Regions from separate parts of the Thiohalobacter sp. COW1 genome, predicted to be linked through region 2. Evidence: riboswitches for the same ligand, from Rfam matches in the RefSeq annotation. Region 2 holds a riboswitch; each other region holds the start of a gene.
What was found. Region 2 has a riboswitch for cobalamin ahead of COW1_RS07715 (ribonucleoside-diphosphate reductase subunit alpha). Riboswitches for the same ligand answer to the same signal wherever they lie in the genome.

Region 1 (3,244 bases), 1.6 Mb from region 2:
CGACGGGCAGCCACTGGAATCCCACCCCCGCAAGGCCCTGGCCCGGCGCCTGGGCCTGATGCCGCAGGACAATCACGACCCCTTTCCCCTGCAGCTGCGCGAGGCCGCCCTGCTGGGACGCTATCCGCATCTGGGCGGCTGGCAGTGGGAGGGGCGCGAGGAAGTGGCGCGGGTCGATCAGATCCTGGGGGAGCTCGAGTTGCTGGCGCTGGCCGAACGCAACATCCAGACCCTGTCCGGCGGCGAGCGCCGGCGCCTGGCCTTCGCCACCCTGCTGGTGCAGGACCCGGCCCTGCTGCTGCTGGACGAGCCGACCAACCACCTCGATCTGCGCCGCCAGCTCGATGTGCTGCAGCGCGTGCGCCGGAGCCTGGACCACAGCGACAAGGCCGCCCTGCTGGTGCTGCACGATGTGAATCTGGCCGCCCGTTTCTGCAATCACGTACTGATGCTGATGCCGGACGGCACCTGCCTGCAGGGCCCGGTCGACGAGCTGCTCAATGCCGGAAACCTCAGCCGGCTCTACGCCTGGCCGATGCAGTCGGTCGCAGCGGATGGTGGCCGGTTCTGGTTTCCGCAACTCTGATCAGGCGGTCGGCAGCGACGAGGAGAGGGGCGGATGTATTCGCGTTCAATCGCAGCCAGTACGACATAATTCCGCACAGCCCATGTTCATCCCCGTCTATCCGAACAAACGTTGCCACCAGCGGCGGCGATTGCCGGGCAGGGGCATGTCCGCTTCGAGATCCGCGGGCTTGAGCTTGGACAGGATCCAGCCGGGCTTGGGGGGATTGTCGGAGAAGCCGCAGCTCACACCCAGGTTGTTGGGATCGAAGATCTTCACATAGGTGGGCTGATCGAAGGAATCGGTGTAGACAATGCCGCAGTAGTCCTCTTCATGCTCACGGCGCAGCAGTACGTCCACTTCATCGATGAAACGGGCCAACTGTTCTGCCGTGGCTGAGGTCCCGGGCGGCGTCTCACCGACGGCATAGATGTACCAGCCGCCATCGGCATCGTCGCGCAGCCGCTGCCAGAGCTCATCCAGCTGGGGCCAGCGCAGCACGCCGTAGAAGCTGCCCCGAAAGGCGGCAAGAAAGGGATCCTGTGAAACCGCGGGTGCATTCCGGCTCATGCCCGAACTCCTAACATACCGATTGGTATGCCAGTCTACCCCGGCCGACGAACAGGTCAAGCCGGCCGTGTCAACTTGACCGGCCATCGGCCGCCGCGTAAAGTTCCGGCCACTTGAAATGCCTCGGGTGCCGCGCCTTCACAGCGCGGTGAAACGGGAAGCCGGCGCGAATCCCCTGGATTCAATTCCGGCGCTGCCCCCGCAACGGTAGGCGAGTCAAGACCTGTCACAGTGCCACTGCGTACGCGTGGGAAGGCGACAGGTCAGGGAAGCATACTTCCTGCTCGCGAGCCCGGAGACCGGCCCGAGGTATCCCAGGTGGCACTGCGGAGGGCGGTGCCCGCGTGGCATCCACCTCTCCCACGCAACGCCCTTCCCTTGTCATGTACACACAATAATCATGCGCACGCGGACGGGCGTGCGTTGGGAGAAATCGATGTTCAGAACCACGCTCGCGGCCGCAATCACGGCCGCTTCCGGATTCATCTCGCCTGCCGCGCCCGCGGCCGACTCGGAAGAAATGCCCCAGGTCATCGTTACCGCCACGCGGACGGCACAGACCGCCGACCAGAGCCTGGCCTCGGTCACGGTCATCGACCGGGACGAAATCGAGCGCAGCCAGGCCAGGTCCACGGTGGAACTGCTGCGCGCGAAGGCCGGCATTCACATCAGTACCAGCGGTGGCATAGGCAAGACCGATTCCGTCTTCATCCGCGGCACCAATTCCGATCATGTGCTGGTGCTGATCGACGGCGTGCGCGCCGCCTCCGCCACCCTCGGCACCTTCAACTGGGGCAACCTGCGCCCGGACCAGATCGAGCGCATCGAGGTCGTGCGCGGCCCGCGCGCCAGTCTGTACGGCTCCGACGCCGTGGGCGGCGTGATTCAGATCTTCACCCGCCGCAACGAGGGGCCGACCGCGCGCATCGGCTACGGCGGCGACGACACCCGCGAGATCGAGGCCGGCATCGGCGGCGGCGAGCGCTGGCGCTACAGCCTGCAGGCCGGCGCCCTGGACACGGACGGGATTCGCACGCTCGACCAGTCCAGCGAGAAGCACGGCTATGACAACCTGCATGCTGCGCTTGGGCTGGACGGTGAGCTGATGCCGGGGCTGGCGATGCGTTTCAACCTGACCCATGCCCACGGCACCAATGAACTCGACCCCGCCACCGGCGACATCGATTACAGGAACCAGGCCGCCAGCCTGAAGCTGGAACACATGACGACTGCGGTATGGAGCCAGTCCCTGACCCTGGGCTATGCCCTGGATGAAACGGATTCCGCCAGCCCGACCTCGCCGGCCGTGATTCAGACCAAACGCCGCAGTGCGAGCTGGCAGAACGATCTCACGGTATTCAACGGTCTGTTCACCGCCGGTATCGACTACTGGGTGGACGAGGCAAGCAAGGACCGCAACGGCGTCATCGACGAGAACATCTACAACAGTGCCGGCTTCGTCCAGCATCAGTTCAGCGCCCTGGCGAGCGACTGGACCCTGGGCCTGCGCTACGATCACCACAGCGAATTCGGCAACGAGACCACCGGCAATATCGCCTGGGGACACGACCTCCCGACCGGCACCCGCGTGATCGCTTCCTACGGCACGGCGTTCAAGGCCCCGACGGTCAACGGCCTGTTCTGGCCACGCAGTGTGGACAGCTTCTTCGGCACCACCTACATCATCCAGGGCAATCCGGATCTGCAACCGGAGGAATCGCAAACCGCTGAATTCGGTCTGCGCCATACCTTCGGGAAGGTCCGCACCGAAGCGAATCTGTTTCATACCGACCTGAAGAACCTGATCGAGTGGAGCACCGTCCAGACCGGTCCGAGCACCTTCACCTCCAGTCCGGCCAATGTGCGCGATGCCACCATCCGCGGCCTGGAGTTGATCGCCGCCGCCGACTGGGCGGGCTGGAACTTCGGCGCCGGTTACACCTACCTCGATGCGACCAACGACAGCAACGACGAACAACTCGACCGCCGGCCCGAGCATTCGCTGGACCTGACCGCGCAGCGCGACTTCGGCCGGCACGGCATCGGCATCGAGGCACTGGCCCGTTCCGAGCGCAACGACCAGAACGCCACCACCCGCCTGGCCGGCTA
Region 2 (3,244 bases):
ATAGGTCGATTCGAAGGCCTTGTGCCAGGCGGCGGGCAGGTCCAGGGTCAGGATCGGCTCGTCGATCTGCACCCAGTCGGCGCCGAGCCCGGCCAGCCGCTCCAGCACCTCACCGTAGACGGGCAGCAACTGCTCGAGCAGCGCCAGGGGCGCCGCGCGGGTGTCCCGCGACTTCCCCAGCCACAGAAAACTCAGGGGCCCCAGCAGCACCGGCTTGACGGGGATGCCCAATGCCCCGGCCTCCTCGACCTGTTCGAACAGGTGCTCCGAGGACAGGGCGAAACGCGTATCGGTCTCGAATTCCGGGACCAGGTAGTGATAGTTGGTGTCGAACCACTTGGTCATTTCGCAGGCCGCGGCCGGTGTGCCGGTCGGGGCGCGGCCCCGGGCCATGCGAAACATCGTATCCAGATCGACCGGACCGCCCGCATGCCCGAAGCGGCGCGGCACGACGCCGAACATCACGGCATGGTCCAGGACCTGGTCATAGAGCGAGAAGTCGCCCACGGGAATGAGGTCCAGACCGGCCGCCTGCTGGAGCTTCCAGTGCCGCTCGCGCAGTTCGCGCCCGGTCCTGAGCAGAGTGTCGCGATCGATCTCGCCGCGCCAGTACTGTTCGGTGGCGAATTTCAGTTCGCGCCGATGGCCGATACGGGGAAAACCGAGATTATGCGTCGTGGTCATGGTGTCGTCTGCCTCTTGTTCTGAATGAGGCCGCGGAGTATGGTGCCCGACACTTAAATGAATCAATCTCAATATTTTCATTATTTAATTGAATTTTATTCATGACGATCGAGATCCGGCACCTCCGCACCCTCGCCGCCCTCGCGGCCAGCGGCAGCCTGGCGCAGGCGGCGGAGCGAGTGCATCTGACCCAGTCGGCACTGTCTCACCAGCTTCGCACCCTGGAGGATCACTACGGGGTGACGCTGCTCCATCGCGGCAGTCGGCCGATCCGCCTCACTCCGGCCGGCGAACGTGTGCTCGCGCTCGCGCAGGAAGTCCTGCCGGCGCTGGAGCAGGTCGAACACAGTCTGCTGGGAATCGCTGCCGGCCGAGTCGGCCGCCTCTATGTCACCATCGAATGCCATGCCTGCTTCGACTGGCTGCTGCCACTGCTGGAGGACTTCCGCCAGCGCTGGCCGGAAGTCGAGATCGACATCCGCACGCCGGACCACTTCGATGCCCTGCCCGCACTGATCGATGGCGACATCGACCTGGTCATCACCTCCGACCCCATCGAGCGGCCGAGGCTGGAGTTCCAGCCGTTGTTCGACTATCGCGCCCTCCTGGCCATGCCGACCGACCATCCGCTGGTTGAACGCGACTGGATCCGCCCGCAGGACCTGGCCGACCAGGCACTCATCACCTACCCCGTCCCGCAGCAGCGGCTGGATATCTTCACCCACTTCCTCGATCCGGCCGGTGTGACGCCGGCGCAGGTCCGCCAATGCGAACTGACCGCCGTCCTGTTGCAGCTGGTGGCCAGCCGCCGCGGCCTGGCTGCGCTGCCCGACTGGGTCCTGCGCCCGGCTCTGGAAGCCGATCGCCTGGCGGCCCGGCCGCTGGGCCCGCAAGGCATGGGCGGGCGCATGTACGCGGCCGTGCGGACCACCGAGGCCGAACTACCCTGGCTGGCAGACTTCATCGCCCTGGCGACGGCGGCCGAAAGATAGATCGCCACCCGCTTGAACCCCGCCCGATTATCTCCTATATTGGGCTTCACCTCCGGTGCGACCACTAGATATTGTGGTTGCGGCAACAGGGAACCCGGTGAGAATCCGGGGCTGTCGCGCAGCGGTATGGGGGAACGACGCCACAGGTGCAGCACGCACAGGCACTGTCCTTCGGGATGGGAAGCCGTGGCACAGGTGAACGGCAACCGCCGTTCGAGCCCCCGAGCCCGAATACCTGCCGGAGTGGATTCCGCACGAATCCATGCACCCGGGTCTCGCGCCAAGGCCTCAGGGTGGCAGAGCCGCCAGATTTCCCGATCCCGGCCCGCCAGCCTCGCCCGCGCGTCTCCCGCTGTCATCGACACACTGCCACCACGCAGAGAGGGGGAGAGCATGCTGACAACCACCACCGCAACCGAATCGCCGACGCCGGCGGCCGCCCGGCGGCCGGAACCGGAACCGCCGACGCCAACCGGCTACCGCGTCATCCGCCGCAATGGCAAGGTCACCGCCTTCGACCGCAGCAAGATCGCCATTGCCATGACCAAGGCCTTCCTGGCCGTGGAAGGCGGCACCGCCGCGGCCTCCAGCCGGGTCCACGAGACCGTCGAGCAACTGACCGACCAGGTCATCGACGCGCTGTTCGGACGCGTGCCGGGCAGCGGCACCGTCCACATCGAGGACATCCAGGATCAGGTCGAACTGGCGCTGATGCGCGCCAGCGAGCACAAGACCGCCCGTGCCTATGTCCTGTACCGCCATCAGCAGGCCGAAAGACGCGCCGCCGGGCGCGCAGCGAGCGCGGGCCGGCCGGCCGAGGACGAGGCCGTACTCACGGTTACGCTCGATGACGGCAGCACCCGGCCGCTCGACCTGGCCCACATCGAAACCCTGATCGAGGAGGCGACCGCCGGGCTCACGGACGTGGACACGGCCGCGGTGTTGCAGGAAGCCCGGCGCAACCTCTTCGACGGCATGCATGAGCGGGATGTCGGCCAGGCACTGGTCATGGCCGGGCGCATGATGATCGATCGCGAAGCCGACTACAGCCACGTCGCCGCCCGCCTGCTGCTCGACAACCTGCGGCGTGAGGCACTGGGCTTTGTCGGCGGCGGCAGCGCCCGGGTCACCCAGGCGGAAATGGCCACGCGCTATCCCGACTACTTCAAGGCCTGCATCCACCGCGGGGCGGAACTGGAACTGCTCGACAGCGAACTGACCCGCTTCGACCTGGATCGGCTCGGCGCCGCGCTCAAGCCCGAGCGCGATCTGCAGTTCACATATCTGGGTCTGCAGACCCTCTATGACCGCTACTTCATACACCATGACAAGACCCGCTTCGAACTGCCGCAGGCGTTTTTCATGCGTGTGGCCATGGGCCTGGCCAGCAACGAGATCGAGCGCGAGGCGCGGGCGATCGAGTTCTATGATCTGCTTTCCAGCTTCGACTTCATGAGCAGCACCCCGACCCTGTTCAACTCCGGCACCCTGCGCCCGCAGCTCTCCTCCTGCTATCTCACCACCCTTCCCGACAACCTCGACGGTATCTATTCCGGCATCCGCGACAA
Region 3 (3,244 bases), 980 kb from region 2:
ATGTTGGGATTGCGGAAGCTGCGGGCATAGTTGAGATAGGCGGCAAGGCTGTTGGTGGGCAGCCAGCTCAGGCCGATCTCGCCGGCGTTATTGTGCCAGGTGGTGGTTTCATCCAGCGTGTTCTGCCACTGCGCACCCGCCGGAATGAAAAAGGGAAAGGTGCCGGTATAGAGCTGTACCAGCCTTTCATCCAGCCGCTCGACCCGGAAGCGATCGAGGCGATAGCCGGCACTGAGCAGCCAGGCATCGGCCGGCGCGGCGTCGATAATGATGTGGGCGGCCGCCTCCTCAATGTCTCCGGCGGTGCGCTTACTCTGGTCCGGTACATCGGTGCCGTTCTCGCGCCGGACATAGTCGCTGAAAAAGCCGGTCGCGCCCCAGGCGATGTCCAGCGGCAGCCCGGCCGCTGTGACGGCGACGGTATGCTCGAGGCCGACATGCTGTGAGCGTTCGGAAATCTCGCCCTGCTGATCCTCGATGCTGAGTAGCGGGGTGTAGCCCAGCACATAGGGGTTGTCCCGGTCGCGCACATTGGCGTGCAGGGTGAGGCGCCCGTAGCGGTTCAGGTCGGCGCCCAGCCGTGCCTGATAGCGATGATCGGTGGTTTCGCTGAAGTCGTTCGGCGAGTTGGAGCCTTCGCGGCCCTCCCGTGTCTGGAACGCCGTCTGGCTCACCGGCCCGGGAAAACCGAACCGGTCGTCGTGGTAGCTCGCGCGCAGATCAAGCTCCAGCGCCGGCAGTGGATACAGATTCAGCCGCAGCGCGGCATCGCGTTCGCGGCTGGCGCTGTTGACCCGGTGGCCGTCGCTGTCGGCATGCGCCAGGCTCAGGCGTGCGCGGGCATGGCGTCCGCCCACACTGATATCCGCCGTGGTCGCGTCACTGTCAAATGAACCCCGGGTATATTCAGCATGACCCTGCACTCCGGCCTGCGGCTGGCCGGTGATGATATTGACCACACCGCCGACCGCACCGTCGCCATAGCGCACCCCGTTGGCGCCGCGCAGGATTTCGATACGCTCGATCTGCGACAGCGGAATGCTCGACAGATCCGCACCCGACAGATCGGGCGCATTCAGACGGAAGCCGTCAACCTGGAAAATGACATTGCTGACACTGGTCTCGCCCATGCCGCGGATGTCGATATTGGAATACTTGTTGCCGCCGAAAAAGCTGCGCAGATTGACATTGGCCTCGCGCGACAGCAGTTCGGCCAGATCGGTGGTGGTGGCATTGTCAAGGTCGCGCGCCGTGATGACCGAAACGCTGCGCGGCGTGGCCAGTACAGGTGTATCCGGGGAGGCCGCAGTGACCACGATATCGTCCAGTTCGAACGGCTCGTCCGCGCTGACGGACAGCACCGTCAGGCCGAGACAGAACGCACCGAGTCGGGCCAGGACCGATGCATCATGGACGCTGCATAGTAGTGGAATTATCGACCGCCCGGCATGCCGGGGTCGTCCGGGATTACACATTTGGCCCTCCGCCAGTACACGCATACACGCGCCGCGGAGGACAAATCGGGAGAAAGGCGAAACGCCAGTGCGATTGGCGGGTAGCCTGCCCCTGGCGATACCCTCCGTAGCGCCGAGTGCCGCCGCCTCCGTCATGCGGATGCAGCGTAGTAGGCAGGCCGGTCTCCGGACTTATGGGTAGAGCCGTACGGCTCGACGCTTCGCCTTCCCATGCTTGCGCACAGTGGCCTGGATGAAGCGCCTTGACCCAATTACCGTTGCGGGGGCAGTGCCGGTTTCTCACCGGCTTCCCGTTTCACTGGCAACACTGAACAGCTTGCCAGCACCTGTCTACGGTGTGCACACCTTAGTCATGAATCTGCATGAAGTCAAATCGGGATGGCGTAAAGGACGGGGCAACGCGCATGCACACGCCGCGGTTGCGGCGGCACCGATGGCTGTCCACCCCGGCGCGGCCGGGGGGCTGTCAGGCGGCCTGTCGTTCGCCTGCGGTGCAGCGACGTTCGTTGCAGCGACGCTCGGCATGCGGCCAGGTCTTGCTGCGCCAGTTCAGCGCGCGGCGTTCGTTGTTGGCAATGCGCTTGCAGAACTCGCGCAACTCCAGCGGCTGACCGTTGAGCTTGATCTTGTTGCTGCGCCCCAGCAACCGGTTGGCCGCGGCCGGGGTGCGCACCTGCAGCACAGCATAGCGCTGCACTCCGCCGTGACGGCCGGGCTTGCGGATAATGCGCAGGCGGTGAGCATCCTCATGCCCCAGGCGCAGAGCATCGGCGAGCCGCGCCGTGGTGGCCGACTGGGGCAGATTACCGATGAATAGCATCATGGCTTTCTCCTGAAACCAGGGCCTGTGTTGTTCTTCGACATCCCTGGTAGAGAAAGATTCCTGTCGGGGCTCTGCGGCAGGGCCCATGCTGCCGCCCGCGGGCCTGATGTTGGCCAGGCATCACATTGATCGCCTTCCCGGTTTGATTGTAGGGCCTTTTTCCCGTCCCCGCCAGTCAGTCGCTGCCCGCCAGGTGGCGATCCTTGAGCCGGGCATAATGCCGCGCAGAGTATTCCAGAAACAGGGTTTCCTGTTCGGTCAGCTCCCGCACCGCTTTGGCCGGTCGGCCTACCCACAGCCAGCCCCCGTCCAGCACCTTGCCGGGTGGAACCAGGCTGCCTGCCCCCAGCATGGCCCCGGTCTGGACACGCGCCCCGTCCATGATCATGGAACCCATTCCAATCAGACAGTTATCTTCGATTGTACAGCCGTGCAGCACCACCATGTGGCCCACTGTGACGGCGTGACCGATCTCCAGTGGATGCCCGCCGGGCGCGAACTCGCTGTCGTGGGTGACATGAAGAACAGAGCCATCTTGAATATTGGTGCTGGCCCCTATTTTAATGTGATGAATATCGCCGCGGGCCACCACGTTGGGCCAGAGCGAACTGTCCGCCCCGATCTCCACCTGACCGATGACCAGCGCGGTGGGATCGACGTAGGCGGAGCCATCGATGACAGGGGTGTGGGTCTCGAATGTGCGGATGGGCATGGGTGGGGCAATCCTTCGTAGGCTGTGCTGGCAGACAGTCTATGCAAGCAGGGGGAGTAATGCGACACCCGGCCATCCCGGGGTACTTCGATGCCGGTGCGGTTGCATTGGAGTAGAATGCCGCCTCCATGCTGGAACTGAAGAATCTCGCCCTGCAGCGCGGCGACCGGATGCTGCTGCAGGATGTCTCGCTGCGCGTTCATCCCGGCCAGAAGGTCGGGATCACCGGCGCCA

Region 1: it holds a riboswitch for cobalamin, as region 2 does, so the genes downstream of both, COW1_RS15305 (TonB-dependent receptor domain-containing protein) here and COW1_RS07715 (ribonucleoside-diphosphate reductase subunit alpha) in region 2, are expected to answer to the same signal.
Region 3: it holds a riboswitch for cobalamin, as region 2 does, so the genes downstream of both, COW1_RS12460 (TonB-dependent receptor) here and COW1_RS07715 (ribonucleoside-diphosphate reductase subunit alpha) in region 2, are expected to answer to the same signal.

Annotation. Positions count from the first base shown of each region.
Region 1 covers NZ_AP024239.1:3,232,529-3,235,772, reverse strand. The annotation lists gene COW1_RS15315 (ABC transporter ATP-binding protein) at 1-586, shown strand, start outside; gene COW1_RS15310 (hypothetical protein) at 683-1,135, opposite strand; cobalamin riboswitch at 1,244-1,458, shown strand; gene COW1_RS15305 (TonB-dependent receptor domain-containing protein) at 1,572-3,244, shown strand, end outside.
Region 2 covers NZ_AP024239.1:1,664,477-1,667,720, forward strand. The annotation lists gene metE (5-methyltetrahydropteroyltriglutamate--homocysteine S-methyltransferase) at 1-684, opposite strand, end outside; gene COW1_RS07710 (LysR family transcriptional regulator) at 786-1,676, shown strand; cobalamin riboswitch at 1,713-1,934, shown strand; gene COW1_RS07715 (ribonucleoside-diphosphate reductase subunit alpha) at 2,073-3,244, shown strand, end outside.
Region 3 covers NZ_AP024239.1:2,643,328-2,646,571, forward strand. The annotation lists gene COW1_RS12460 (TonB-dependent receptor) at 1-1,361, opposite strand, end outside; cobalamin riboswitch at 1,614-1,820, opposite strand; gene COW1_RS12465 (RNA-binding protein) at 1,942-2,298, opposite strand; gene COW1_RS12470 (gamma carbonic anhydrase family protein) at 2,474-3,010, opposite strand; gene COW1_RS12475 (ATP-binding cassette domain-containing protein) at 3,139-3,244, shown strand, end outside.